Regions from separate parts of the Paenibacillus sp. FSL R5-0475 genome, predicted to be linked through region 1. Evidence: predicted binding sites of a transcription regulator. Region 1 holds the regulator's gene; each other region holds the start of a gene.
What was found. The regulator LexA, encoded in region 1, represses DNA repair genes until DNA is damaged. The targets are predictions, from matches to a motif close to CGAACATATGTTCG.
Positions count from the first base shown of each region.

Region 2: a site for LexA is predicted at 4,323-4,336, ahead of MKX41_RS17075 (ImmA/IrrE family metallo-endopeptidase). Genes of this name have one in related genera too.
Region 3: a site for LexA is predicted at 2,160-2,173, ahead of addB (helicase-exonuclease AddAB subunit AddB). Genes of this name have one in related genera too.

Region 1 is NZ_JBBORK010000001.1:2,339,816-2,349,877, reverse strand. It holds gene MKX41_RS10395 (cupin domain-containing protein) at 1-417, shown strand, start outside; gene MKX41_RS10390 (MBL fold metallo-hydrolase) at 414-1,196, shown strand; gene MKX41_RS10385 (hypothetical protein) at 1,322-1,900, opposite strand; gene MKX41_RS10380 (hypothetical protein) at 2,135-2,515, opposite strand; gene MKX41_RS10375 (L,D-transpeptidase) at 2,665-3,003, opposite strand; gene lexA (transcriptional repressor LexA) at 3,274-3,900, opposite strand; gene MKX41_RS10365 (LysM peptidoglycan-binding domain-containing protein) at 4,196-4,609, shown strand; gene MKX41_RS10360 (DUF896 domain-containing protein) at 4,719-4,928, shown strand; gene MKX41_RS10355 (hypothetical protein) at 4,978-5,505, shown strand; gene MKX41_RS10350 (HAD family hydrolase) at 5,539-6,324, shown strand; gene MKX41_RS10345 (FixH family protein) at 6,588-7,019, shown strand; gene metH (methionine synthase) at 7,194-10,062, shown strand, end outside.
Region 2 is NZ_JBBORK010000001.1:3,802,237-3,812,298, forward strand. It holds gene MKX41_RS17040 (hypothetical protein) at 1-382, opposite strand, end outside; gene MKX41_RS17045 (PH domain-containing protein) at 500-988, shown strand; gene MKX41_RS17050 (glycosyl hydrolase) at 1,070-2,545, opposite strand; gene MKX41_RS17055 (cytidine deaminase) at 2,719-3,135, opposite strand; gene MKX41_RS17060 (NucA/NucB deoxyribonuclease domain-containing protein) at 3,243-3,674, shown strand; gene MKX41_RS17065 (hypothetical protein) at 3,753-3,899, opposite strand; gene MKX41_RS17070 (YjfB family protein) at 4,049-4,225, shown strand; gene MKX41_RS17075 (ImmA/IrrE family metallo-endopeptidase) at 4,366-4,908, shown strand; gene MKX41_RS17080 (hypothetical protein) at 4,985-5,146, shown strand; gene MKX41_RS17085 (hypothetical protein) at 5,272-5,445, opposite strand; gene MKX41_RS17090 (hypothetical protein) at 5,554-5,886, shown strand; gene MKX41_RS17095 (RNA polymerase sigma factor) at 6,064-6,558, shown strand; gene MKX41_RS17100 (hypothetical protein) at 6,555-7,544, shown strand; gene MKX41_RS17105 (hypothetical protein) at 7,881-8,384, opposite strand; tRNA gene MKX41_RS17110 (tRNA-Ser) at 8,721-8,791, opposite strand; gene MKX41_RS17115 (hypothetical protein) at 8,943-9,134, opposite strand; gene MKX41_RS17120 (S8 family peptidase) at 9,635-10,062, shown strand, end outside.
Region 3 is NZ_JBBORK010000001.1:3,942,384-3,952,445, forward strand. It holds gene addB (helicase-exonuclease AddAB subunit AddB) at 1-2,029, opposite strand, end outside; gene MKX41_RS17730 (class I SAM-dependent rRNA methyltransferase) at 2,320-3,744, opposite strand; gene MKX41_RS17735 (Na/Pi cotransporter family protein) at 3,844-4,830, shown strand; gene MKX41_RS17740 (energy-coupling factor transporter transmembrane component T family protein) at 4,883-5,713, opposite strand; gene MKX41_RS17745 (ABC transporter ATP-binding protein) at 5,710-7,416, opposite strand; gene MKX41_RS17750 (ECF-type riboflavin transporter substrate-binding protein) at 7,527-8,087, opposite strand; gene MKX41_RS17755 (hypothetical protein) at 8,246-10,062, opposite strand, start outside.

The DNA of each region.
Region 1 (10,062 bases):
AGGTTAGCTGAGATCGCTAATTCTAAACATCTTGTCTTCGACATAAGATCGCTTGATCCAGATAAGTATTCCTTTCCTTATCATTTTCATAGAAACGCTGAAGAAATATTTGTGATTTTGACGGGAAAAGCGATGTTAAGAACTCCCGAGGGTTTTAGTGAGGTTTCTGAAGGTGATGTACTATTTTTTGAAATAGGACCTGAAGGAGCGCATCAACTTTATAATCATACGGATGCCCCTTGCAAGTATCTTGATCTCCGAACGAACCAGGGCATAGATGTTTGCGAATATCCGGACTCAGGTAAAATCAACATTCTCCCCTATCAAGAAATTTATCAGGCGGATCAACAAGCGGACTATTATAAAGGAGAAGAGCAGGTAAGGGAGAAATGGAACGGAATGGAGGATCACACTTGATTCAAGATCGATGGTTCACAGTCACGAAAATTGATCCAATTACTTATGCAATCAGTGAATATGGGCATTGGGAAAAGGTGCACTCTTTTTTGTTGTTAGGAAAAGAACAAGCGGTGTTGATTGATACGGGATTAGGCATCGATAATATAAAAAGAATAACGGATCAGTTAACGGATTTACCTATCGCTGTCATCACTACGCATGTGCATGCAGACCATATAGGCAGTCATGGACAATTTGAGACGATCTATGTTCATAAAGAGGATGAGGATTGGCTAATTAATGGAATACGAGGTTTGACCCTTGCCCAGATCAGAAAAGATATGAGCCGAGATATTACTCTTCCTGTTCCTGAGACATTTGATCCTAATAGGTATACGCCTTATCAAGGGAAACCAACAGCTCTATTGCGAGAGGGAGATGTGCTTAATTTAGGCGGGCGTAGATTAGTAATTTACCACACACCGGGTCATTCGCCAGGTCATATTAGCATCTTTGATCATGCCAACGGGTATCTGTTTACAGGGGATTTGTTGTATGATGTTACGCCAATTTATGCTTTTTATCCCTCTACTAGTCCGGCAGATTTAGTGGCTTCTTTAGAAAAGATTGCGCAAATTCCAAATGTATCTCAAGTATTCGGCTCTCATAATACGTTGGGTCTAGATCCAGCTATTTTGCAAGAGGTTATGAAGGCAGTTCGTGAACTACGTGAACGGGATCTTGTCGCTCATGGTACGGGCATTCACCGATTTAACGGATTTAGTGTGCAATTTTAAAATGAATGTTGGATGCAGCGAAAACGGCCCTCTCAAAAGGACCGTTTTTTTGTCTTTCCTTAAGGTTTTCAAAATTTCTAATTGGGAAAGGTAAAGTGAAGTAATAATAGGCGGAAGGGGGGCATTCATTCGGATACGATCGACCTGAAGAAAGCATGTAATTGTTGGACTTGGGAGTAAGCTTCTTTGTATTGATTATCGGATTGTTGAATGGGCAATAAGCCTGGCAAGAAGGAAATACTATACACAGGTATTTCATTGCTGTTCATGTATATTTTAAGCGTAAGTTCCTCAATAACATCAGCCTCTTCGTCAAAGCTATTAACCACATTAATATCCGCACTTGAAGCAGTTGATTTGCTGTTTTGTTGTCGTTTAGATACTTTTGAAAGGGTTAGTGCGTTAACAACAATCTCTGATCCCATTATATTGTCGAACGAGTATAGCTTTGCTATTGCTTTTTTGCTTGTTTTCGGATTGCTGGTACCTATTGCTATTTTTTTATAAGGTTCATTAAGGGCGATCAAGTGAGATTGATTGGGCGGAATGAATGTTTTGGTGAATATAATATTAAAAGATGAGGTTGCGTTTAACAGCTTAGAAAGTTCAGAAGAAGTAGATAGTTTTTTTAATTCTATAATAACGGCACTTAGAATTAAGACTCCTCCTACAATGGCAAACATATACATTAAGAAAATCAGCATGTAATCACACCTCCAATGATCTCAGTAGAGCAAGATTTATTGCTTATTGAAAGATATGCCTGAATTCTCTCTACTAGTATCTGTTAAGAGCGAAAATCGTGGGAATTTAGGAAACGACTACTGATTAGAAAAGAGAAAGCACCCAGAGATCTGCCGATTTTGCAAGCTGAGTGCAAAATTGGGGCAACTGCTGGAGTGCTTTGTTGAGAGCTTTTTAAAATAAATATGTCAAGATCATAAGAAATTGAAGGCTGTGATTTGATCAGTATAAACAATTAGCTGTTTGTATTCGATCGGAGATTCATAGTGAGTATAGGGTCTTACAGAAACATCATTAAGGACTACAAAGTTATAGCTGAAATTTTTATCGGGATGTTCCGCACCTAAATAAGATATGTATTCATCTACAATGACATCATCCATTAGAGATTTTAAGTCAAAAACATCCTCTTTATTGGAGGTGGAAGGGGAGATGGTCCCTTGAATACTGCCGAATGAGGTGAGTAAATTTACTTTTTTTCCACTCGCTTGATCGTTATTTAACAATAAGCCAGAGAGTTTAACAAGTGCATCGACTTTAAAATCGACGAGGGTTCTAATTTTTGAGTTGTTCAAAACGAGACACTTCCTTTCAATTTGAAATCCTGTTAACATTATTCGACATATAACCACATAATTCCTATTAGGTCATCAAAAATACATAAATACAAACACGCCCCCTCCATTGAACCATGAGTGAGGCGTGTTTATCTATAGAGATAGATTTAATTCCTGATCGTTACTCGTGTTCCAATCGGAACAATCGCGGCTAGTGCTAACACATCTTCATTGTACATACGAATACAACCGTGGGATACTTCGTGCCCTATGGATGAGGGATCATTATTTCCATGTATCCCATAGTGAGGCTTAGATAGACCCATCCAAAAGACCCCAAATGGACCACCTGGATCGGGTTGTTTGTTAATGATTGTGAATTCACCGAGTGGTGATTGAGTTAACATTTTACCGATTCCGACTGGGAAGCCCCTGATCACAATGTCGTTATCAAGAAGATAAAGCATACGCTGCGTCAGATCAACTATAATCCGGTAATTTGGCATTGTGCAACACTCCTTTCTAATTAAGATATGAGGAGGATGCCTAAACGGTTATTCATTAAAAATGGTCATTTTAGCCTATGAGAACAAATGTTCTGTAATTGATAAATGGAGTTTGATAACAGTAAAAAAGCTGTTCTGCATTTGCAGAACAGCTTTTTAAAAAATAAAAGAAAGTATATATTATACGATATACCCTATCCTTATACTTCTCGTAGAAACGGATACCGTCCTTTAGGACGGTATCCGTTTTCGCTAGGTAGGAGTGCAAACTTAGTGGATATCTCGAAATAATCCGATAACTCTGCCGAGAATGGTTACGCGATTAAGGCGAAGAGGCTCGTACGCCGGATTCTCCGGCTGAAGACGTATATGATCACGTTCTTTATAAAAAGTCTTAACGGTTGCTTCATCTTCTTCGGTCATAGCTACAACGATATCTCCGTTATCAGCCGTTTGTTGTTGACGAACAATAACATAATCGCCATTCATAATCCCAGCTTCGACCATACTGTCACCTTGAACCGATAACATAAATACTTTGTTATCTCCAACATAGTGAGTTGGAAGCGGGAAGTAGTCTTCAATATTCTCAGTAGCAGTGATAGGAACCCCGGCGGTAACCTTACCTACGACAGGAATGCGAGCGACGGTTTGCGCGAAATGATGGACATTCTCGGAATCCTCTTGGCCAAGCAATTCTATCGCACGAGGCTTCGTTGGATCTCGACGGATAAGTCCCTTCTTCTCTAGCCGATCTAAATGACCGTGAACTGTGGAGCTGGAAGCAAGACCAACAGCTTCTCCAATCTCCCGGACGGAAGGAGGATAACCCTTGCTGCGGACTTCGCTACGTATAAATTCCAGGATCGCCAGCTGGCGACTTGAAATCTTTGACATTGGAATCAACCCCATATAGTAATGTTTGGGAAAATTATAACATAGAACTACCGTTCGCACAAACATAAGTTCTAACTATTATAAATATTAATTCGAAAGAGTTAATAAATGGTAGTCTTGTATTGATTGCGTTTCCTTCATCTAAACGATAAGAGTGATTCTTTATATGAAGAATATGGTAAATAGTAACCTCTGAAAAAAAGAGAACAATTGTTCTAAAATAGTATTGAACAAAACACATGTTCGTGTTATTATAATTTCAAAAGTAAGAACAAGTGTTTGGAGGATGATATTCATGTTAAAATACAGTACATACCGCAGCATCTACGATAAAGCCCCAGTGGTTGAATCTTTAGGACATAATCCTATTACCCGTTATTCAGCTCAGATTAAAGAGATTACAGAGCTTTTGCTTGAAGGCTTGATGCGTTTGTTCCGAAGAGATTTTGTTATTAAACTGACATTGATCATTGTGCTCGTACTATCAGGACTTACAGTAGTAGGTAATGTATTTGCAGGATCTACTACTTTAATGAAGGATGAGAAGCGCGTAGTGGTTGAACGTGGAGATACACTTTGGAGTATTGCTCTTGAGAATAAACCTTCTGATATGAAAACGGCTGTATATATAGAAGGAATTAAAAAATTCAATGGCATTAAAGGTAGTCAGATTAATGCTGGAGATATTCTCACTTTACCTATTTATTAATATTCTAAGAACATAATAAGAGGACATGAAGAGCTTGCAGGGAGTAAACCTTGACAAGCTCTTTTTCTCATGGCAGAGTTAGAATTAATTTATAAGGGGAGGGAAAGTTTTGAATATTGATGAGTTGGTCGCGCGTATTAACGAATTGGCACGCAAACAGAAGAGCGTAGGCCTTAATCAAGAGGAAACGGCGGAACGCGCCAAGCTTCGTGAAATTTATTTGGGGAATATTCGCAATAACTTCCGAGCACAATTGAATACGATTGAATTGGTCGATAATGATGAGCATGAACAAGGTAACAAGGGGCGTAAGCATTAACACCCTGTTCCTTTTCATAGATATTACTGGATGACTAGGGGGAACGCATATGGCCCGTTCTTGGGAAAGAATGGTTCAACGCAACACGCAGCAAATTAATAAGCAAAGAAAGAAACAGGGGAAGGAAACGATTTACGCATCTAAATCTAAATCTCCTGGTAAGAACAGTGAAACCTTTAAAGGCCGTAACATTGCATTTCCATTAGTGTTATTAGTGCTTGGTACTATGTTTTGGATGGTTGGTTCAGTGGACCAGGCCAAAGGTAATGGTATGCTTATGAACTGGCTAGGAGTCGTTTTGTACTACTTACTAGCGGCACTTCTGTTCTTCCGACGTCCGTACTTGAAGGTAGAGAATGCTAGACTATCTACTATAAAATTCAACCGCGAACGTTATCTGCCAGCTTCTGATATTGAGAAAATCATCCTTTCGCGTGGAGCTGTTGTAATTAAGCATAAAGGCAAACGCACGAAATGGATTTTTACCAGACTTATGAATCGTTATGATACCAATGCAATGGGGACTCGACTGGAAGCATTCGCAAAAGCTCACCAAATTGAAGTAGTTCACGAATAGAAATTAACCAGCCATGGGAGAGGGAGACCTGTAATGCCAATTTCCGCCGTACTATTTGACCTTGATGATACACTGCTCTGGGATGATCGGAGCGTTAATGAAGCATTTCGTTCTGCATGTGAAGCCGCTGGGGATACGATTGATCCACAAGAACTGGAACTTGCGGTGCGTAAAGAAGCCATTGGACTATATGAATCCTACGAAACGAACCCGTTTACAAAGATGATTGGGATTAATCCGTTTGAAGCACTTTGGGGGAACTTTACTGCAGGTGAACAGCCGGAATTCCGTCAATTGGAGCAGCTTGCACCGGGATACCGTAAAGAGGCATGGCGTCGTGGTCTTGCAGCACTTGGTGTAGAGGACGAAGGTCTTGCTGAGACGTTAGCAGCTAAATTCGCAGCGGAGCGTAGAAATCGACCTTACATCTATGAAGAAACGATTCAAGTGCTTGAAGAGCTGAAGGGAAAAGTTAAGCTATTGCTTTTGACTAATGGATGCCCTGCATTGCAACAAGAGAAACTAGATGGCGTACCTGAAATCGTTCCTTTCTTTGATCACATCGTGATTTCTGGAAGCTTCGGCAAAGGAAAGCCGGATAAGGATATTTTTCTGCATGCTCTGGAGCTTCTAGATATTGCACCTGAGCAAGGGGTTATGGTCGGAGATAAGCTTACAACGGATATTCGTGGTGGGTTGGCAACAGGTTTGACTACGGTTTGGATTAATAGAAAAGGCAAACAGCCAGATCCGGAAATTCAGCCGGATTATGAAATCAAACATCTTGGAGAGCTTCTTTCATTAGTCCAATCTTTATAAAATTGAGTAGAAGAGGCTTTCATTCATTTAAGCTTTAAGATGGCAGTGAGTTCCTAGGTATCTAGGAGACTTACTGTCTTTTTTATATCTACATCATATTTAGTATGTTAGATGAGATTTACTAGTATATGATTTAAGTCACAAGAGTTTAGCTGAATTGATGCGAAATACTGAAAAACCAATAATAATGTGTATAATAGATGGAGAATGTATAACATGAATTGGTAGATTCTTAGTAATCAATTCGACTGGGAGGAATCTAAATGAAGATTTCAAGAACAATAGTTCCTTTATTATTAGGTGCAACACTTTTAGTATTGGGAGGATGTTCATCAGACCAAACTAAACATTCTGGCGTACATAATATGAACATGAACATGGACATGTCTATGGAACCTATCAAGGTCGAGTTACATTGGAATCCTGAAGAGGTTGTTGTAAATCAGAAGGTGACCTTTGAAGCAGTGGTGACGCAAGACAACTTGGCAGTAGATGATGCGAAAGAGGTTCTGTTCGAAATTGTGAGTAAAGATGATAGTGAACAGAAAATTGAATTTAAAGGAAAGCTAGTCAGTGATGGAATCTATCAAGCAGAGGGAACACTAACGAAAGAAGGACAATATATTGTTACATCACACGTAACTGCTAGAACTCAGCATTCTATGCCTAATAAAGAACTCTCTGTAAAACCATAATTAAAAGAATAGCAATTCCTATGATTACAGATAATGCAGAGTGGAAAGGAAGGCTTTTCGAAATTCCTTTATTCTGCTAAACTTACTCTAATGTTTTACTGGGGGGACTATACGTTGGCTAAATATACACTTGAGGAAAGCTTACAACAAAGAATATTAATTCTAGATGGTGCAATGGGCACAATGATCCAACAGGTGCCTCTGACAGGTGAGGATTTTGGTGGGGAAGAATTGGACGGCTGTAATGAAATGCTAGTATTAACTCGTCCAGAAGTAATTCAGACGATTCATGAGCAGTATCTTGAAGCAGGTGCTGATCTCATTGAAACAAATACATTTGGTGCAACGTCTGTTGTACTTGCTGAATATGATATTCCGCAACGGGCTCGTGAAATTAATCTGGTTGCAGCAAAGCTAGCCCGTAATGCCGTTGATAAATATGATACACCAGATCGTCCCCGCTATGTTGTAGGTGCGATGGGTCCTACAACAAAGACACTCTCTGTTACGGGAGGCGTGACTTTCCAAGAGCTCGTTGATAGCTACGAGGAACAGGCAGTGGCATTGATTGATGGTCAAGTAGATGCGTTATTGCTAGAGACCTCTCAGGATACTTTGAACGTGAAGGCTGGAAGTATAGGTATTCGAAATGCATTTGAGAAGACGGGTATCAAATTGCAAGTGATGATTTCGGGAACAATTGAGCCGATGGGTACCACACTTGCCGGTCAGAACATTGAAGCATTCTATATTTCTTTAGAACATCTGAAGCCTATCTCTATAGGTCTGAACTGTGCGACGGGTCCAGAGTTCATGCGTGATCATATTCGTTCACTTTCTGCAATCTCTTCAGCGGCTGTGAGTTGTTATCCGAACGCTGGACTGCCAGATGAGAATGGGCATTATCATGAATCTCCTGATTCTCTTGCGCGTAAAATTGCTGCGTTTGCAGAAAAGGGATGGCTTAACATTGCGGGAGGTTGTTGCGGAACGACACCGGAACATATCCGTGCTATGTCGGAGGCACTTTCACAATTCCCTCCACGTCCGCTTGCAGGAAATCATCCACCGGCACTTTCAGGGATTGAACCTATTTATATTGAGAACGACAACCGTCCATACATGGTCGGTGAACGTACGAATGTATTAGGGTCGCGTAAGTTTAAACGTCTTATCGTCGAAGGTAAATATGAGGAAGCCTCAGAAATTGCCCGTGCACAGGTGAAGAGTGGTGCTCAAGTTATCGACGTCTGCGTGCAAGATCCGGACCGTGATGAGATTGAAGATATTAAGCTGTTTCTAGAATTAGTTGTAAAAAAGGTTAAAGTTCCTTTGATGATCGATACTACCGATCCGAAGGTTATTGACCTGGCGTTACAGTACTGTCAAGGTAAGGCGATAATTAACTCCATTAACCTTGAAGATGGTGAAGAAAAATTTGAGCTGGTCACACCATTGATTCATAAGTATGGCGCAGCTATCGTAGTGGGTACGATTGATGAGACAGGACAAGCAATTAAGGCTACGGACAAACTGGAAGTTGCCAAACGCTCCTACGACTTACTAGTGAACAAATACGGATTAGCTGGAGAAGACCTTATTTTCGACACGCTTGTGTTCCCTGTAGGAACCGGGGATGAACAATATATTGGCTCTGCTAAAGAAACTATTGATGGGATTCGTTTAATCAAAGAAGCACTTCCAGGTGTTCATACGATCTTGGGGATCAGCAACGTTTCCTTTGGATTACCGGAAGCAGGACGTGAAGTGCTGAATTCAGTATTTCTCTATGAGTGCACTAAGGCTGGATTGGATTATGCGATCGTAAATACCGAGAAGGTAGAACGTTATGCGTCTATTCCTGCTGAAGACCGTCGTCTTGCGGAGGAATTAATTTATAATACAAATGACGACACGCTTGCTGCTTTTGTAGCCGCCTTCCGAGGGAAAAAGGTTGAGAAAAAAGAGAAAATTTCTAACCTGTCACTAGAAGAGCGTCTGGCTTCATATGTTGTTGAAGGCACCAAAGAAGGACTTATTCCAGACCTTAATGAGGCGCTTACCAAATCAGGACCTTTGGAGATTATCAATGGCCCGCTAATGGCCGGGATGTCGGAGGTTGGACGGCTGTTTAATAACAATGAGTTGATTGTTGCTGAGGTGCTGCAAAGCGCTGAAGTAATGAAGGCTTCTGTTGGTCATTTAGAGCAGTTTATGAAGAAGGATGAGACATCGGTAAAAGGTAAGATCATGCTGGCAACTGTAAAAGGCGACGTGCATGATATAGGTAAGAATCTGGTGGAGATCATCTTATCCAATAATGGTTATCAGATCATTAATTTGGGTATAAAAGTACCACCTGAGACCATTATCGAAGCGTTTCGTCGTGAAAAAGCCGATGCGATCGGATTGTCTGGACTACTCGTAAAATCGGCACAGCAGATGGTGCTGACTGCGCAAGACCTACGCACGGCTGGGATTGATGTGCCTATTATGGTAGGTGGTGCTGCCTTGACTCGCAAGTTCACCAAAACACGTATCCGGCCGGAATATGATGGGCTGGTATTATATGCTAAGGATGCTATGGATGGACTCGATATTGCTAATCGGCTTATGAATCCTGTTGAACGGGAGAAAATTGCCGAGGAAATTCGAGTGGAAGCAGAATCCGCAGTGGCAGTTGCTCCTAAGCAAGAGCTTCCTACGCTGACTAGAGCTGTACGCTCCAAAATTTCTCCAGATGCACCTGTATTTGTTCCACCCGATTTAGAGCGCCATGTCATTCGTAATTATCCATTGGGGCATATTATCCCTTATGTGAACATGCAAATGCTGCTCGGTCACCATCTGGGGCTACGAGGTTCTGTAGAGGCGCAATTAGCTGCTGGTGATGAGCGGACTGTGGAATTGAAAGGTACTGTCGATGACATTCTACATCAAGCGATGCTGGAAGGTACGATTACTCCTCATGCGATGTATCAATTCTTTCCGGCACAATCAAGTGGTAACGATATTATCGTGTATAATCCACAGAATACAGCCG
Region 2 (10,062 bases), 1.5 Mb from region 1:
GTTCTTTTAGAGAATAAGCACTTTGAAAAGCAATTTTGGACTCATCAAGCAGTTTACGAATGTCTTCGGGCAAGCTAGAGGAAATTTTCACTTTCTCAGCCTGATTGGATAGGTCTGTTGCGGTCTTTTGGAATTCGTTAATCTTCTTCTCCAACTGCCTGTCCGAAAGTTCTCCTGCTGAATAAGCAGCAATAGCTTCGTTGAACTCCGCTAAAGATGATTTTCCTAATTCATCAAGTTTAGACATTTCATTGTAGAAGTTTTGCACGGTTTCCTGCACTTCTTCTTCCGAGGCAGGAGCCGATGAAGTTGAATTATTATTGCTGCAGGCGCTAAGGATGACAGTCAGCATTAGCGTTCCTATTAGTAACACTTTTTTCATTATTTATCCCTCCACTAAACAGAATAATGTCGGTTTGTGTAAAGCGCAAATGAAATTTATGTAAAATGACTATTATGTTATAATTATTTCAATTGTAATCAGGGAAGGAGAGTATTTATGCCTTATTGCACAACCTGCGGATCAGAATATAAGCAGGGCGCTAAATTTTGTGGAGAATGCGGATCTAGCATTGACGGCACTGCTCCAGTGACCACCCGTCGTCCATCAGCAAATCCAAACGCTACTCAAGAAGTCGTGCTCTGGAAAGGCAAACCAGCCAGTATCTCTGATCGCCTCAAAGGAATCGTACGCCTAAACACGACTACGTACACCATTACAAGCCAGCGCATTATGGTAAAGACCGGACTTATCGGTAAAAATGTCGAAGAAATCGAATTACTGCGTGTACGCGATTTATCCGTAGCACAATCTATCATGGACCGGATGCTCGGCATCGGTACATTAACTGTATTTTCTGATGATGCCTCAGCGCCTCAGCTTCTTTTCCGAAAAATCCATGATGCCCAAACCGTCAAAGATGTTCTGCGCAAAGCTGTTCGTGACGAGAAGATCGCCAACAACATTAGCTACCGTGAACAAATCTAAGAACCTTTCACATTAAAAAAGCCCCGAAATCCGGGGCTTTTTCGCTAATATTCCGATGCTCGAATCAGTTCGGATATCGTCTTATGGAAGATAAAACGCTCCTGCTGGAATAATCCCTTTGGGTTGGCTAGGACTTTCCCACTGCAATACAATTCGCGCGTCCCCCTCATTCTCATAGTACTCCACTTTTATTTCATGTAGCTTGCCAGCTATAAGATTCACACTGCATTTTCGCTCCTGTCCACTCTGATTCACCCAGCTATCAATGATCAGCCCTCCATCAATCCACACCCGCACCCCGTCATCAGAGGAGGAGTAAATGGTATAGGTTTCACTATAGGCTGCAGTCAGTTTTCCACTCCACCGTACAGAGAAAGCGTCGACACGAATGGCTGGATCAGGCGAACCCTGTTTCCACGAAAATTGGATGTTAGCATCGGTTCGCGTCAGCGCAGGTGCGCCGCTAAGAGTCATGTTATTGTAATATTGCCCCCATAGTCCACTCTGCAGCACACTGTCTCCCTTAGCGGCTACAATTGCCGCCTCAGCAGCATACTCTTCCCGCGTGAATACAAAGCTGTCATTCATAAAGGCTCTAATTACCGCATCGGTATTCTTCTCATAAAGAAGCTTGCCCCAGGTCATCTGATAAGACCATTTGGGCTGTGATTTAGATAGTAGTGCAGGGGACGGTAGCTCTCCATTTTCTCCAATCGCGATCACTTTACCACGCCCCAGATCCCATAGACTATCATAGTGACTCCCCTTAAAATCCCCATCATAGATATCTAGTGCCAGCACATCTACTTTGTCACCGCTTGGGTAGTATTCGACAGGGTCATCACTCCACTGATTTTTTGCATTTGGGCTCCAGACCCACAATAAATTATGCAGCTTATGATAGCTGGTGAAACGGTCAAACATAAGGTTCCACAGTCCCACGTAGTTGATCTTCTTCCCCCACCAGAACCATCCGCCATTCATTTCATGATACGGCCGCCAGAGCACAGGAACACCTGCATCATTTAGTTTTTTTAAAGAAAGGGCTATCTTATCCAGATCAGCGATCAGTGCGTTGTACTGAGAGGTACCCGGGGTTATATATTTGTCAAAATCAGCGTTGCTTATGCTCGTAGATACGTTATCCCAAGCTGGCGCAGTCCCTGGCAACTGTGCGTGATAGCTAATCGTTACGATTCCACCGGCTTTATACCAGCGAATAGCGCTGCTAACAACCCAATCCCGCTGATTGTCTATTAGCGCCGCCGTCTGATTATTGATTGCCCCTAGCTCATAGCCGTGAAGGGCGGCGTATTGCCCGCTAGTATTTTTCAGCTTCCCATTGAACTCATCCGCGCTCTCCAAATAATCATGTTGTCCACTAATCCATCCTTTTCCTTGCAGAAAATAAAGGGTATTCAACAATTTCTGAGCAGAAGGTACCGTTTCCGAATCCGCCGGAGCCATTTGCAATTTACGATACGCTATTTGCCACTGAACATCGCTCACAAACCTCGATGCCGAATCAACCATATTTCGAAGATTGCGCTGTTCCATCCACTCTCACATCCTTTTAACTTTTTTAAGTTATAGTATGGGGACAATAGTGACATGAACTCAACGAATGGACATGAAGTTGTAAATTAATTTAGGACAGTGTAAGGAACTGCTGAATAAATTCACGGCTCAATAAAAAAAGGAGCCCGGCGGCTCCTGACTATATCTCCAATTTACCTCGTATATCTCAGCGGTAGTAATTCAGAAATATCATATTTAGCTAACCGGCCGTCCTCGGATACAATAACTTTGCAATCCTTCCCGTAATCAGCAATTAACTCACGGCACATCCCGCAGGGAGAAACTACTTTAATTTCTCTTTCCTCGCTGTCCGGATCAGAATGCCTTACCGCAACAATCGTATCAAATTCCTTGTAGCCTTCGGATATCGCTTTTCCAATCACCATCGCTTCTGCACAGACTGTAATTCGTCCCATGCTAGCTTCTACATGTACCGCTGTAAAGATTTCCCCCGTCTTAGTACGGAGCGCCGCCCCTACATGGTGTCTTCCCCATTCATAGCGTCTAGTAATAATATCTTCAGCAGAGGCTATAAGCGTCTGATCTTCAATCGTAATCAAATACTCCATATCCAATTCCGTCCTCCTCTTATTTTTCCTAAGTATATTAAATCGCACTGCATTATGATATAAGATATACTATTTTAAGTTCCAAAAAAGGAGGAGCAGATTTGAAAATACAGAAATTACTCACCAGTCTCATCATTGTTGTGTTACTTGCTTTGGGCGGTTACTGGTATGAACAGAACGGAGATCCGGCAGCCCCCTCGTCCACATCCGATTCAGAAGTTGTTCAGCTGATCTTCCCAGCTGATCGTTATCCTGAGACCGCTAAGCACATTCAGGACGCGATTGCCAAAGGGGAGTCCGCGACGTGCACGATTAACCGTGAGCAGGCTGAAGACAACCGCAAAGAATCCTTAAAAGGGATCCCCACCAAAAAAGGCTACGACCGCGATGAATGGCCCATGGCCATGTGTAATGAAGGCGGCAAAGGGGCCGACATTGAATACATAACCCCAAAAGATAACCGCGGCGCAGGAAGCTGGGTTGGCAATCAGTTAGAAGATTATGCGGATGGAACCCGCGTAGAATTTATGTTCAAATAATAAGCTAACGTGAACAGTGCTTCAAAAGAATAGCCCCATCCGGTATACCGGATGGGGCTACAATGTGCATCAGCTAGCTTAGAATAAGCAAGCTTTAGTGATGATAACCAGCAAGATGAAGAGTACCAGAATAGCTCCTGTTGAAGTAAAAGGACTACACACCGGACCTACATTTACTGGGCTTACTACAGGACCTACGTTACAACCACAATGTTCCATTCCCATAATTAATTCCTCCTAATGATTAATGACTACAGCACAAGATATGTAAAAAGGAGATAAGCCGTTTGGGCGAACTGGCAAACAAATGCTATTCACCTAATGAATTAGGTAGGCACTGTCGATAAACAGGATATACACAAAGGAGGTGCAATATGGATATAGCCGCATTATCAATGGCAATGAGCCAGGCATCCTTAGCTCAAAATGTAGGAATACAAGTCATGAATATTGCCAAAAATCAGGCTGAAACCCAGAGTCAAACGATGGTGGAAATGCTGGGCAAAAGCGTTGCTCCGAATTTAGGAAAAACACTTGATATTAGTGTTTAATTGCTTTATGCTAAGGACACACGAGAACACTCGTTCTTATGTGTCCTTATGTTTTTTACTTTACATAGCCTTCGGGCTTTTCTTTTGCTCATTTATGCGAACATACGATCCTATAACTGATTCTGAATGAGGTGAATGATATGAATAACATGAAATCCTATTATCAAATGACTGCGCTGGAGAAGTGGACAGAAGATTTATACAAGCGTCTGAACCTTACTCAGCCTTCGCAAATTTCGATTGCTTATATTGCAGAACGGCTTAATATTTGGGTTCATTATTTGGATGTAAGAAGCAAGAGCATCGAAGCATCAGCGGGGATGTACACCATGTTTATAGACAACCGGCTTCCAGCCAGTCTGCAGCGGCTAGAGTTTCTCCATGAGCTCTGTCATCTGCTCCGCCATGGTACTGATCAAATATTGATGCCAGAACATTTTACGCGGGCACAGGAGGATGAATCTGAGCGATTTATTCTTTATGCAGCTATGCCCTACTCCATGATCTCCCGCATGACATTGCCTGAGCAACGTGAAGATGCAATCAGCTATCTTGCAGCAGAATTTCAAGTGCCAAGCGAGCTGGCTTTACAGCGGATTGATCAAATTCAAAGACGTGTTTTTCAGGGGCAATTATTGGCCGTGATGGGAAGAAACGAAGAACGATTAACACATATTCAATAATGACTGCGGAGATAATAAGGGTAGTCGCAATGAAGGACCATTAATTATGGTGGAATTTCTCGCAAGGGGGATCAATATGGAAGCCATTAAAGTAATTGAATTATTGATGACTCATCCAGATTATAACGTAGATGCAGTACACCCCGAAATTCCGGATTTTGTTGGGATCGAGTCGATTGAAGTGGATCATGAAACGGGGACCTTCTCCATTTTATTGCAAGAACCCAAAGACGACTGAAGATGATTTGTGTAAGTTCATAATAAAAAGGCAGCAAGTATAGTATACCCAGGCAATTCTTTACCTACGCGGGTTAACCTATCGGTAGTTAAATTGCTGCCTTATTTGTAATAGTAAGCTCTCTATTATGCGGATACAAACTGAATCACACCAATAAGAGTTAGAATGAGGAATATGCCCACGAACCCCCAAATAATAAACCATAAGATTCTCAGACCTGGTAGCTTCGGATTAGTATGATTCTCTAATATCTTAATTCGCCGCTCCAGCTCCTGTATTTTTTCTTCTTGTTGCATCATGTTCTTCCTCCCTTCTAATGTGTAAATTACAAGATACAATAGATATGACATACCAGTCACAATATATTATCTTATAATATATACATTTTAGCTAAATGGAGGGAATTAATGAAGAAAAGAACAAAAATAATCCTTATTACCTTCGTTATTGTATATGGAGTCGCTTCTTTAGCGCTTCAGGCCTTCCGAAATCATATGGATAATGAAGTGATTCATTATTTGGTAGCTACGAGAGATTATAAGAATGAAGATCTTTATAAAGTCTATACCCAGATTGGTAAGGCTCCCGTCGTAAGTACAACGGTGATTTTTGCAGATGAACCTAACGCAAGATACTTTTATCGAAAAGAGAAGGATCGGATTTATCAATATAGCATGGCTCTTGTAAAAAGGTTTGATCCAAACTATACATATAAACATAGTGAGGAGACCCTCCCGTAAAGGGGGAACTTCTATTATAAAGGTGCGATTGTCTCAACAGTCATGATATGGCTGCTGGGGCAATCGCACCTTTTTTAGATTCTAACCCTTGATCTAGACGCTAACAAATTTTCTCAGGAACATAATGTGACCAAATGCCGTCCTAAATGGTGTTATAGGTAAAGGGGGCATAGAATCATGCAACGATCCATGACCCGGCCGGGAAATCATGTGATAAAGAGTTACGAAATCTACGCAGATATGCTGTTCCGGATTGCTTTGGTCCATTTAGGCAGCCGCCAAGATGCCGAAGAGGCCACTCAGGATACCTTCATCAAACTGATAGAAAAAGCACCAAAGTTCAAAGACGCTGAACATCAAAAAGCATGGCTGATCCGAGTAATCACCAATCATTGTAAAACATTACTGGGCAGAGGCTGGCGCAAGCGCGAGGTTAAGCTGGAAAATGCTGAGCCGATTGCGGTAGACACCCCCGAGGATTTGGCTCTACTGCAGTTAGTTATGGCGATGCCTATGAAGTATAAAACCGTAATCCATCTTTATTATTACGAGGACTATCCCATCCAGGAAATCAGCAAGATTCTGCAGATTAGTCAGTCTGCCGTGAAGATGAGACTTCAACGGGGACGGCAACTGTTAAAACTGGAGCTGGAAGGAGTGGAATCACAATGAAAGAAGATCAGTTTCGAACATCATACAAGAGAGCGGTGGATTCTATGAAACCAGGTGAAGAGATGAAAAAAGAATTGATAGACAAACTGGAGCAACAGCAGGAACGGAAACGTCCACGCAAGACGGTTTATATCGCGGCAAGTATCGTCCTCGCCGCCGGGATCGGCTTAGCTGCACCTAATATATGGCAGCAGTTAAACGGCCAGAGTACTCAAGGGCAAATCGCTCAGGTAACTCCAGGTCCAAGCCAACCAGGCAATTCTGGCACAAATGCGTCCGGAAGCATTGTCATCCCCAAGCTGGAACTGCCGGATACCAAATCTGGCGTTATGGCAGATATGATCGCTCTAGTCGTATATAAAGATAACATTTATACACAGTCTGCGACTCGAATCAACGCAGCCGATGCTGCCGCTCTGCGCGGTGACAAGCTTGGACGTACTACAGGTGGCATCGATGAGTGGAGCGGTAAAGACAAATATATTGAGTTAGCTTCTAACATCGGCGAAACAGATATCTATTCCGTAAAGGGATATGACTCCAATTTCCTGATTATGTCCTATTCGGAAATCAACGGCGAGGTATTCGCCGAACTGTATGAGCATACAAACGGGATCACCGTAAACAGCGGCGCTGATCTATTTGACAAGCTAAATCTTGAAGGTAGAATTACTTCCGCACAGTGGGAAAGCTTCGACAGCTGGAACAACGGACAGCAGCAGTACACACCGCTCGCTGACGACGAGGCACTTAATGGCTTCTTGAAGGCACTCCAAGCAGCCGAACCGCTGGCAGCAGAGCCTCTTACCGCGCAAGGCATCTACGACAGCGAAGACCGCAAGGTTCTCTATCTCCAGCTGGAAGACAACGCCCGGGTAGAGCTGACGCTGTTTGGCCAAGGGCTAGTACGTTACGGTCAGGCACCTGTATTCTTCGAGGTCGAGTCCGGGGCATTCCAGCTGCTATGGGATAGTATGAAACCATAAGAATGATGGTCGGAAACCGAGAGTATAGCGATAGGAACAACGATTGGGACAACTTTTCGGGAACCATACCCATTAGAAAAGTCTAGCTGGATACAAAAAAAGGCGCTGCTGCAAAACCATTTCATGGCTTTGCGACAGCGCCCTTTTTGTGTTGGCTGCATGGTTTGCATTGCGTCATGTCAGAATATCAGATTCTAAGTATAAAAGAGCCGTTGTAGGTTAATCCTATGATGGCTCTTTTACATGTTCAATACTGCTATGATAACGGGACTAAAAAAAAGAACGCCCACGATGGACGTTCCTGAGATTCTTATTCGTATACAACGTTTCAGCTAGTTACGCATTTACACTTTCTGTTTTACGATCCTGTCTTGTGTGTAATGTTTTCATCGCAAATCTTGCTATCGGCTGAGCAACCAACAGTTCAATCCAAAATGCTATACCAAAGTTTCTTGGCCAGATATGAAGGAAGTTTTTAAGTGGCTCTAGACTTATTTGTTTCGTCCCAACCCATGTGCCGATAATCGATAGTAAAATAGATAACACCGTAACATTCAATAAAGTATTCAACAGCACCCTAGCATTAAATCCATCGGTTTGTCCCATGAATTTTGGCATCACTTTTCCAACAATCGGCCCTGCAACTAATCTTACGGATAAAACTACGATCATCCACATAAACGGAATAACCTTTAGTGTATCTATATACACTTCCTTACTGAAGCCACGTTCCAACCCCACAATAATAGGGGCAATAGTGTTTACTGAAATGATTGAAATAATGAGTAAAAATAATATACCTTCTTTTCCGTTTCTGGGTAGTCTTGTGTCTCCATGCATGTTTGTCATCTCCGTGAATCATATTTCAGATGGCAGACGTATCATGAGACATATATTTTTGGCCCAATAAAAAGACCAATATCTCTACACACTGATTTAATAATTATAGCACTTTTTTCAAATGAATGTCAGACCTCTATTTAAGATTTATTAAATCCCTCTGCTCTTTAGTGCATTCAAAAGATTTAAACTATCCCTGCAAGCGCATGGCGATAAATCTGGTATCAGTGCATCCGTTAGCAAGCTCAAAATTCCAGCCTTCCTAATTCCCTGCCTTTTGAATTTATGTACCTATAGCCAGCAAAAAAACCTTACAAAGTAAGGTTTTTTGATAAGCGGGCCCTGAAGGACTCGAACCCCCGACCAATCGGTTATGAGCCGACCTAGCACTTGATCAATCAATTCCCATTCCTGCGCGTCAAGCACCGGCTTTCATCTTAATCCCCGCTCCCGCTCATCACTAATGATCGAATATTATGCTCCGGTAGCATCGTTCAACTGCAATCCCAAATACTTTCCAATTTCTTCGCCATGATGTCTGCCCTCCTAGTAATCTGTCTAGTAATCTATATGACCACCGTCTAAGCCCCATGAAACTGATGTTGGTCGATCCTCAGTTCGCTCCCATCCCTCAACGACAACCGCACTCTCTGGCGATTTCCCGAACTCCCACAGAATGTAGTTATTCTCTGTCAATTCCTGCAGCCCAGCACGAATCTTTTCTGATGTCCGCCCACTCTTTCTCTCCAATCCTCAAGAGTAGGCATGTACCCGTGATGCACCGAGCAATGCCGCATGATCATCAGCAGCTTGCGGGCCATGTCGCTAAGCATAACGCTGTTCCTTCGACAGGTTGCCAAGACAAAAACTGGCCGCTAAGAACACGCGCGGTACTCCAGTGGATAAGCATGTTGCTCGGATTTGATCTCCTCGAATCCCCATCACTTCAATTTTACGTTGAGATATCCTCCCTGATTTATCTTGATACACTATTTCAACGTTCCACTTTATACATCTTTTTTTAAAAATAAAATCACTTTCAATCAGATTGCTAGAAACCAAATGGATATGAAATAGAAATAAATCAAATATGTACAAATTATGATAATATTTTATTATTTTTAATTTATTTTCCAGTTTTGTATTTACTAAAACATTTTTGCATAATACAATAAATTGGAAATCTAAAGAAATTTACCTAATTTTATAAGGAGAGGATTATATTAGTAAATAGATATAAAATTTCAATTGTGGTATTAATAATCTTTACAGTTTTCTTCTGTTTAGCATTTTCATCTTTCAAACATTCTAGTGATATCCATTATCAAATAGTTAGCCCTAAAGAAGCCAGCGTCATCAATTTTGATAAGAAACAGCAAGTACCTTGGGGAGTTCTCTATCAAAATCAAAAGATCTCGTACACCTTAACTAACAAATTCTCTAAAGTGATTAAAGTAGCTATTATGGATAGTGGAATTGATGAACAACATGAAGATTTAGAAAACACATCCATAATTCAATACAATGCTGTTGACTTGGAAGAGCCAGTTTTTGATAAATTAGGTCATGGAACTGCAATAGCAGGTATCATTGCTGCAAATGACAATGAATTCGGATTAGTGGGGGTTTCCCCTCATGTTAAGATTTTATCTATTAAAGTATTAAACGATGAAGGTAA
Region 3 (10,062 bases), 1.6 Mb from region 1:
CCTTGCCCTCATCATCAGCAGTGGCGTAGCTAATCCAGAGCTTTCGACTTCCTGTCGTTAGCGCATTATAGATCAAAAACCGCTCGTCCAGCAGCTTACGAGAAGCACCAGGAGCAAGCTCCATACCGGCGTTCTCAAGCACAGAGCGTTCGCCTTCCGAGAGAATTCCATCTTCCTTAAACTGCGCAGGCACAACACCTTCATTAAATCCAAGCAAAAAAGCGTATTTAACTCCCGTTGGTCGAGTCCGATCCATGTTACCAACCAGTACTTGATCGAGCGCGGGAGGAACAAGTCCCATCTTAAGCTCAGCAAGTCCTGTCTCTAGGACTCCGGTGAACACATCAAATTCAAGTCTCTCGTTGCCCATCATCTCGACGATCTGATCTAGCAGATCAAGCACTGCACCCCACAGCTGACTATGTTCTCTAGCCTTCTCGGGTTGCCCCTTCTCCATAGCACCGACACTAAGTTTCTCCAGCTTTCGGGCAACATCCGTCTCATCAAGCAGCCTGTACACTGCGGTACATAGTTCAAGGCCGCTTCTACTCTTCTGTATCCGTTTCTCAAAAGCAAATAGAGGTCCCGTTATACTAGCACGGCATCGCTCCATTGTAGCAAGCAGTTCTTCATCCATCTGTCTGCCGCCTTCCAGCGACAAGCTAGGAATCCCTTTCCATGAACGGCCATCCGTCCAACGATACCCTTGAATCCCACAAGCCAGCACATAATTCTCTAAGGCGTCCATATCCTCACGCGTAATACTACCGTCCAGCGGTAGCAAAAGCTCTGTCTTTACACAGCGGAATACATCCTCGAAGCGCCAGCGTCGACGCACCACATCCAATGCGGAGCGTACAAACTCTACCAATGGATGGTGCAGCTCATTTACCTTCTGGTCCAGAAAAAAAGGTACTCCGTAATCTTGGAACAACGGTTTAATCAGTTGCTCGTAATCTCCAATATTACGCATCAATACGGCCATTTCACCATATTTTGCACCTTCATCTCGCGCCAGTCTGATCATTTCACGCAGTGCTCCCTCAACCTCTGCTCTGTGAGAAACTGCTGCGCCTATAGATATCGCTTCATTTGCCAGTTCATCTGCACCCATCCAGACCTTTCGGCGGTCATATCCCCTTTCGAGATGAGCAAGAACAGGACTTTCTTCAAAACGCGGAAGAACCGCTGGCTCCAGAAGCTCGTCCCACACATCAATGCCCAGCTCTTCAGCTATTCCACGCAGTTTAATGTAAGTAACCGCAGTTGGGTGAAACAATTCAAGCTCATTCAACTGATCTCCATAGGGATACGAACGATCAAGTGTAAGGGACACGGTCAGCTTCGATGCTTGCTGCATCAATTCTCGAAGCACTACGAATTCCTGTGGGGTAAAGCCGTGGAACCCATCTACCCAAATCTCCGCCCCGCGAATGTAAGAGGAATCAGTAATATGCTCAGCTAGTTCCGCTAAACGATCCTCTTCGTCGATATAGAGGCGTGACATTTCCTTCTCTAAATCGCTAAATACCAGCTGTAAATCATCCAGCTTGCCTTCAAGAATAGGACTTCTTGCAATAGCGCCTCGCATTGCGGATAACTGCTCCTCTAAATCAGAGGAAGCCAAGCAGCAACGCTTCATCTCCGTATGCAGTTGATTCAACCGTTCGACAAAACCCGGTCTGTCTGCAGAGGCACCGAATAATTTCAGTTCCTCTTTACGGCGACTGATGATTTTGTAAATCAACATCTTTTTACCTTCTTCACTGATCGGCAGACTAGCGCTGCCTCCAGTTTCCTGTTTCACTCGATAGGCAAGCCGAGAAAAGCTCAGTGTCTGCGCCCGAATGCTTCCCTTCACATTCCCTACGGTCAAAAGCCCCCGTTCTGCTCCAAAGGAACCTTGTTCCGGTACAAGAATAATGATCGGCGCGCCAAGAGGCTCCTTCTCTAATGAAGAAGAAATAGACTCCCATATTTTTGTTGTCTTGCCACTACCAGAGCGGCCTAGTAAAAAGGTTACCGACATAAATGATAGACTCCTTCCGTAGCGGAGAAAATGTATAAGATACAAGGTGAAATACTCACCGTTTGATAATGTTCAAATGAAAAAGTTCAGTCGTTCCTCGTCCCCTCAGTATAGCATAACTGCACAAATCAGAACATGCGTTTGCTAGTATTTTCTAATGATTTACAATAACAATCTTGTAAATCCCGATTTCAACTTTTTTCAGAACATAGCAAAAAATCCGTAAAAGGAATCCTTGTTTAAAGATTCCTTTTACGGATCAACATCCATTGTCTATATGAACAGCCAGCTTATTTCTTACTCCGCACTTCAAAAATCGCAAACTTCAGATAGTGTCCTTCGTTAACGCCTAGAATCTGCGGATGGTCTTTGCCTGCTGCACGCCATTCCACAAGTCTCAATACTTTACCTGCATCTTTAGCTGCGTCGGCAATTGTCTCAAGGAATAGATCCGGCTGCATGTGGTAAGAACAACTTGCAGTAACCAAATATCCGCCTTCGTTCACCAGCTTCATGCCGTGTAGATTAATATCCTTGTAACCACGGCAAGCACCTGCTACTGCACTTTTAGTTTTCGCAAACGCTGGAGGGTCTAGGATAACTACATCCCAAGTTTTACCTCCACCTGCTGTCATCGGTTTGGAGGTATCCGTTTTGGTTGTTTTGCCTCCGGATTTAGCATTTGTAGACGCTACTGTTGATTCCGTTCCGCTTGCAATCGTCGCCCGCTCCGAACGTTCCTCCAGACCTTTTACCTGATTGCGCAGGTAGGCAAAAGCATCATCCACTACAAATTCCACTCGATCACTAAAACCATTCAGCTCCACATTGACTTTGGCACTCTCTATGGCATGAGCGGAAACGTCAAGGCAGGTTACTTTTTTCGCACCATACTTGCAAGCATGCAGAGTGAAGCTGCCTGTGTGCGAGAAACATTCCAGCACTGTAGCACCATCCCAATAAGGGAAGGTTACGTGTTTACCACTCTTGTTTACCGGCAAAGTTTGTAACGAGCCATCTTCTGCTTCGATTTCTTGCAGCGTAATGCCACTTCGTCCACCCCAGCCCTTCATGAGTGGGGCAATAGATGCTCTATTCTCACGCTGATCAAAGAAGTAGCCTGTCTTTTGGCCCTCTTCGATATCTACTACCAGCTTAAGGCCATTCTCACTTACGGTAACATGACGTGGGCATTCCCCGTACAGCACACCTGTAGTTTGCTCCATCCCTTCCAGTTCGCGCACGCTAACATCACTGCGTTCATAAATACCACGCGGTGCCATAACCTGTACAAGTGCTTCAACAATCTCTGTACGGCGCTTGTCCATTCCGAGTGTAAGGAGTTGCACAACCAGAATATCCCCGAACCGATCCACAATAAGCCCTGGCAAAAAGTCCGCCTCACCATAAACCAAACGATATGCATCTGCCCCAGGGAGGAAACGTTCTCTATGGTGCAGACAATTCGTAAACCGTTCTACGAAAAAAGCTGTATCCATGATCGCCAGTGGTCCCTGCGATACAATTCTCACCCTGATTTGCGATGCTGGATTGTAATAGCCCACGGCCAAAAAACGGCCTTGATGATTTAGGACATCTACTAATCCCCCTGCTTCTGGGTTTCCTTCAACTGATGCAACTTCACCTGCGTAGACCCATGGATGGCCCTGTTCTAATCTTTTTTTGCGATTGCGTTCTAAAATAACCGATGCCAATGACTTCAACTCCCTGTTTCTCTAAAAATGATTTTATACATGTCCTACTTGTTACTTTCATATATTGGTGTACAACCCTCGTCCAAAGGAGTATGCCCTATGTTCCGTGAACTGCTTTTCCCTATCATATATGGTCTTATTATCTTTCTGGCTGGCATGAAGCTAATGGAAACAGCCTTGTCCAAGCTCGCAGGCCCTCTGATGACTAGAAGCCTTAATAAGGCTACCTCTACACCAATCAAAGGAATGATTGCCAGTAGCTTGCTGTCGGCCCTGCTTCAGAGCAGCACGGCTGTAACCGTGCTAACGATCGGTATGGTGAATGCCGGCCTGCTCACCTATGCTCGTACACTAGGCATTATCTTAGGTAGCAACATCGGCACTACTTTGACCACAGAACTGATCGGACTTCAGATCAATTCCATGGCCTCTCCATTGCTGGCTGCCTCGCTGAGTCTGTGGGCAGCTGCGGTTATAGCAGGCGAGTTACCACATACGTCACGGGCGGTAGCACTGTGCCGGAAAATATCAGAGCCGCTGCAATTCATCAGCCTGGCTGTATCAGGATTCGCCCTAGTCTTATGGGGAATCGCAGTCATGCAATCCATCGGCGGAACTCTTCAAGAGAGTGGCCTATTCCTCTGGTTCCTGAATCATGCCGCCACAAGTGCCCTATGGGGACTCGCCGCAGGTGCCTGCTTAACTGCCCTGTTACATAGCAGCGCAGCAGTTATAGCCATGGCCATGGGTATTGCCGCCTCGGGTGCCATGCCGCCAGAGCTCGGCATAGCCATCGTGCTCGGTGCTAATGTCGGTACCTGCGTCACGGCAGTCATTGCTTCCATCGGCGGCTCATCTTCCGGCGTCTTCGTCGCTTGGTCGCATGTTGCGCTCAATGTAGGCGGTGCGCTACTGTTCCTACCTCTTATTGGGCCCCTACAAGCAACTGCTGCATGGATTGGCGGAGGAGCCGCCTCACAAATCGCCCATGCACAGACTATTTTTAATGTAGTATGCTCGCTAATCGCACTGCCATTATGTTACCTGCCTGTATGGTCAAGACTGGAGAAACGTCTTCAATCGTAACAATATACTGTAACGCCTGATCCCAAACTTTCCACAACTGTACTATTATACTTCAATCGAAAATATTATAAAACCGCGATCCATCGTAAAAAGTGATTACCGTCGAAGATATTGCGATCAGAGCGAATAAGATTAAAGCAATATAGTCATTTCTTGAGAACGGACGTCTGCTGTACCAAGTCCGTTTTCTATTAGTTCCGAAGCCACGTAACTCCATAGCCGTACTAATATTCTCAATTCGCTCAATGCTAGTCAGAATCAAGGGCATTAGAATCGAAATGATATTTTTAAGCCGCTTAGGCAGCTTTTCTTTTCGAGAGATGTCTATTCCCCGTGCCTGAGCAGAGAACGATATATTCTCATAATCTCTTTGGATATCCGGAATGTACCGCAGCGCAAGTGATACAGAATATGCAATTTTATAATTCACACCAATCCGGTTTAAAGACGCTGCGAACTCACTAGGATTTGTCGTTAGAAGGAACAACAGTGCCATGGGAATGACTACTGCATACTTAAGGGCAATATTTAATTGATAGAATAGCTGCTCATATGTAACGGTATACCGACCTACAAGATGAACAATATCATGACGTGAACCGTAAACCTTTACACCTTCCAAAGGAGAAAAAATAAAGATAGCTATATGATTAAGCACAAAGAAGATCAGGATAAAATATAGTACGAAAGCATAATCCTGAAATTGAACTTTAGAGACTCTAAAGGCAATCAAACTAAATAATAGCATCACTATTAAACATCTTGTATCATATGTAATCATCCCTGTCACAGACCACACTATAAATAAAATCAGCTTAGTAGCGCCTGTAAGACGGTGAATAGGTGAATCTTGCTTCGTAAAAGTTAACATTGTGGCCTTCATCCGCCCCGGCTCCTCCTGTCGCATGCAATAAATCTTCTTACGAACTCTTCTGGCTGATCCAATTGGACCTTCATAGCCAATGTAAATAGTGAGGTCTCTTTCAAATTAGCATTCTTCACTACTTCTATATTGGTTAATACTCGCTCAGGGCTATCATCAGCAAGCTTAACACCATCAGACAACACTACAGCTCTATCGGCATACTCCAGCATAAGATGCATATCATGCGTAATCATAATGACCGTCATTCCCTGTTCCCGAAGCATCAAAAGAAATTCCATCATTTCGTTGTAGTGCCTATAATCCTGTGCTGCAGTCGGCTCATCTAATATGATCACTTCCGGCTCCAGGACCATAATAGATGCAATAGTCACACGTTTCTTCTGACCGTAGCTGAGCGCAGAGATGGGCCAGCTACGAAAAGCGTATAGACCGCATATTTTCAAAACATGATGCACTCGCTCACGAATAATCTCCTCGGACACCCCTCGTAATTTAAGGCCTAGCGCAACCTCATCATATAAAAGCGTCTTAGAAATCATATGATTAGGATTCTGCATCACGAAACCGATCCGCTCTGCCCGCTCCTTAATCGTATCCTTGGCAATATCCCTTCCGTTCATCAATATCGAACCGGAAGTGGGCTTATAAAAGCCACAGATAAGCTTAGATACCGTGGATTTCCCGGCACCATTTCTCCCAGCTATACAGACCATTTCTCCTTTATGAATAAGAAGGTTAAGTTTATGAAGTACTGGTCTGCTCTTCTCATAACCGAATGAAACATCATGTAACTCAAGGATAGGTAGACTCTCACGTTTATCCTGCTGCGAATTATTATTATCATACCAGTACTCAAGCTTGCTGGAGCAAGAGTCCAGCCGAATTTCATCTATATGCTGTGGATTCATATCTGATGCAATCGTACATCCTGCATACTTTAAAGCCGTTAAATAGAGAGGTTCCCGAATACCTACTTCTGAAAGTAAGCGAGTGCTTAATAGCTCAGCGGCTGGCATATCCGCCGCAATGCGTCCGTCATGGATCACAATAATGCGGTCCACCGCACGGTGAAGTACTTCCTCGAGTCTGTGCTCGATAATAATAACCGTTTTACCGGTCTCTTTTTGCACTCGGTCAATAAGCTCAATCGCTTTTGTGCCGGTATATGGATCTAAGTTTGCCAAAGGCTCATCAAACAACAGGATGTCCACATCACCAACTAGAACACCAGCTAAGGTTGTTTTCTGCTTCTGACCACCTGACAATTCCTGAGGTGACGCTCCCAAATATTCGTGGATATCCACGGCTGTTGCCGCAGCCACTACCTTTTCTATCATTTCGGCCTGTTGAACCGCGTGATTCTCCAGACTGAAGGCGATATCCTCACCAACCGTTAATCCAACAAATTGTCCATCCGGGTCTTGTAGTACAGTCCCGACCTGATCCGACAATGCCGCAATACTAAGTTCTTTCTGCTCCAGACCCATAATTCGCAATGACCCAGACATTTCACCTTTATAGGCAAAAGGGATGAGTCCGTTTATACAATGAGCCAGTGTACTTTTTCCAGAACCAGAGGGTCCCACAATAAGTACCTTCTCCCCTTCGGCAATCGTTAAGTTGATATCTGTGAGTGTAGGCTCCTGCTGTGCTCGATATTGAAAACTAAAATCCTTAAATTCAATCACTGCTTTTTTCATCCTTGACCTTCCTCTTAGCTTCGTTTGAAGAATTTCACTTCCATTATATGTTTTACAGCCATAAAAAAGCCGGTGATCTCCACCGGCTTTTGGTTTGGATTATATGCTACTCAGGCTTCTCTGGTCAAGCTGCCTTGCTTCGTTCTTGTCTTTGCATATGCAATTGCGAGTAGTGAGCCAATCACTGCTACAGTGACTATATTGGATGCTCCGGCGATAAGTCCTTGTGTGAATACTTTATTCGCTGGTTCTGCATAGATTAGAATATCCAGTACAGGTGCTACTAAGAACCAGGCGATTGCGTTTGCTACAATCTGGGCCAGATTAAAACGAATCAGTTCCTTTCGCCCGAACTCCCCGTCATGAATCCCAATTCTAGCCACAAGCAGACCAACAACGAGCCCAACAATTCCAGAAGCGATCACCCAACTGAACCAAGGGGAACCATAAAAAATCGCATCCTTTAGTGTATGTCCGATCAGGCCAATGAGTAATCCGGCAAACGGACCGTACAACAGTGCGAACAATGCCAGTAAAGCGTATGTAGTCTCAATGTTAGTGTTTGGAATTCCGGATGGAATCGAACCGAACCTGCCCAAAATAACGAATAAAGCAGAACCGATACCAATCGCAACAATCGTCTTAATCGATAACACCTTTTGTTTTGCCATATTTTCATCTCCCCCAACGCTTCTCTTTTATTTTATGTAATTATACATCGGAATAGTCGGAATTAATATAGATTAAAATAAAAAAATCTGCAAAGCAACATTAATGTTGGCTTTGCAGACCCAGACCACTTATAGAGTTATTATATGATTTGTTTTATCTATTTCACAGTAACGGTTACCGTCACTGTCTTGGTGCCAATCTTTCCTTTAATGGATGCCGTTCCTTTGCTCACAGCTACAATCTGGCCGCTAGCAGATACTCTAGCTACAGAAGGCTTAGAGCTAGTCCACGCCGCACTTCCAGTAACAATAGCGGTCTTCCCTGTATCATACTGCGCAATCACAACTGCATTCTGAACAGCTCCTGGAGCCATCTTCAGTCTATTCTCGTTGACAGTCAACTTCATTAGCTTAGGAACTACATTAATTTTGACACTAGCAGCGAGCCCTTGGTAAGAACCTGATAACGTCGCAGTTCCTTCTGTTATGGCTTTAACAGATGTACTTTTAACCGTGGCAACTGCTTCATTCGAGGACTCCCAATTCATGCTGCTGGAGATATTCCCCGTCTTACCATTAGAGTAGTAAGCCGTTACCTTTATGGATTTAGAACCTTTAATATTCAATTCAATCGCATTCGGTTCTACAACAATTTTAGTAACCTTTTGTTCAATAGTAACCGGGATACTAATAGTCTTATTAGCGTAGGTTCCCTTTAAAGTGGCAGAACCCTTCACCAGACCTTTGATTACCTTGCCGGAAGAGGTTGTCTTGATAATTGCATTCGTACCGGTAATCTCCCATTCCATAGTACTTGTAGCATCGAGTTCATTCCCATTTTCCATCACAGCTTTGACTTCAGGAACAGCCTTCTCTTCACCAGTAACAATCACAACGTTTTCCTCTGGTCCGAGCAAAATATGAACCTTATCTTTAACTGTAACACTCACTACAACACTTTTTTCCCGGATAGCCGCTTTGGAGGAGGTAGGATTCTCTGATTTTATTTTGCCGACAATATTAACAGTACCAGCCTTTTCAGCAACGAGCTTGCCATCTTTGATGGTGGCGATCTCATCGTTGGCAGAAGTCCACTCGATTTCTTGACTGAGATCCAGTTTCGTTCCATCTAGCTTAGTTCCGTTGACCTTTGGCAAACTAACGGAATCCTCTGTGTACATGTCCAGTTCCTTTTTATCAGCTTCCAACTCAGTAATCGTAGGATATACCGTCAACTTAAAGCTTTTATTAATCCCTCTGTACTCTGCTTTAATAACCGATGTTCCCACTGCTTTTGCGGTGATCGCTGCAGCATCAGTACCCGCAGTAACCGTCGCCGCGAGTTGGTTGTCCGAACTCCATACTGCACTACTGGATACATTCGGAGTGGAATTCGCAGCATCTCTAACTTCTGCTTTAACGTTCAAGCTCTCACCCATAAACAAGAATTGATCGCCTGATGGAGTAAGCAATAACGCCTCGTAAGGAGCACGTACATATACATCCACAGTTTGTGTAATCCCCAGATAAGATACTGTAATTACAGCTTTTCCTGCGGACAGTACTTTGATTTCTCCCTTGTCTACAGTAGCGACACTTGTATTAGAAGATGACCATTCCGCTTTCTCTGAAATATCATTTGCGGTCGTCTTTGTAGTCTCTTTGGTAAACGCAGCTACTTTCACCGGATTATCGCCAACGAGCATTTCAATTTCCTTAATTACGATACCCTTATCATTTTTAAGCTCAATTTCAGAATAAGGCAATTTGACTACAGCTTTAAAGGTTGCTGTTAGATCCTTGTATTTGGCAGTAATGGTTGAGGTACCTTCACCCGCCAGTGTGATTTTACCTTCTGCAATCGTCAATACGCTTGTATTGGAGCTGCTCCAAGTGGTATCAGCCGTTACATCCTTGGCAGAAGTCGCTGTTTCGCCACCAATCGCATTGGCTTTGACCAACAGTTTATCCTCTT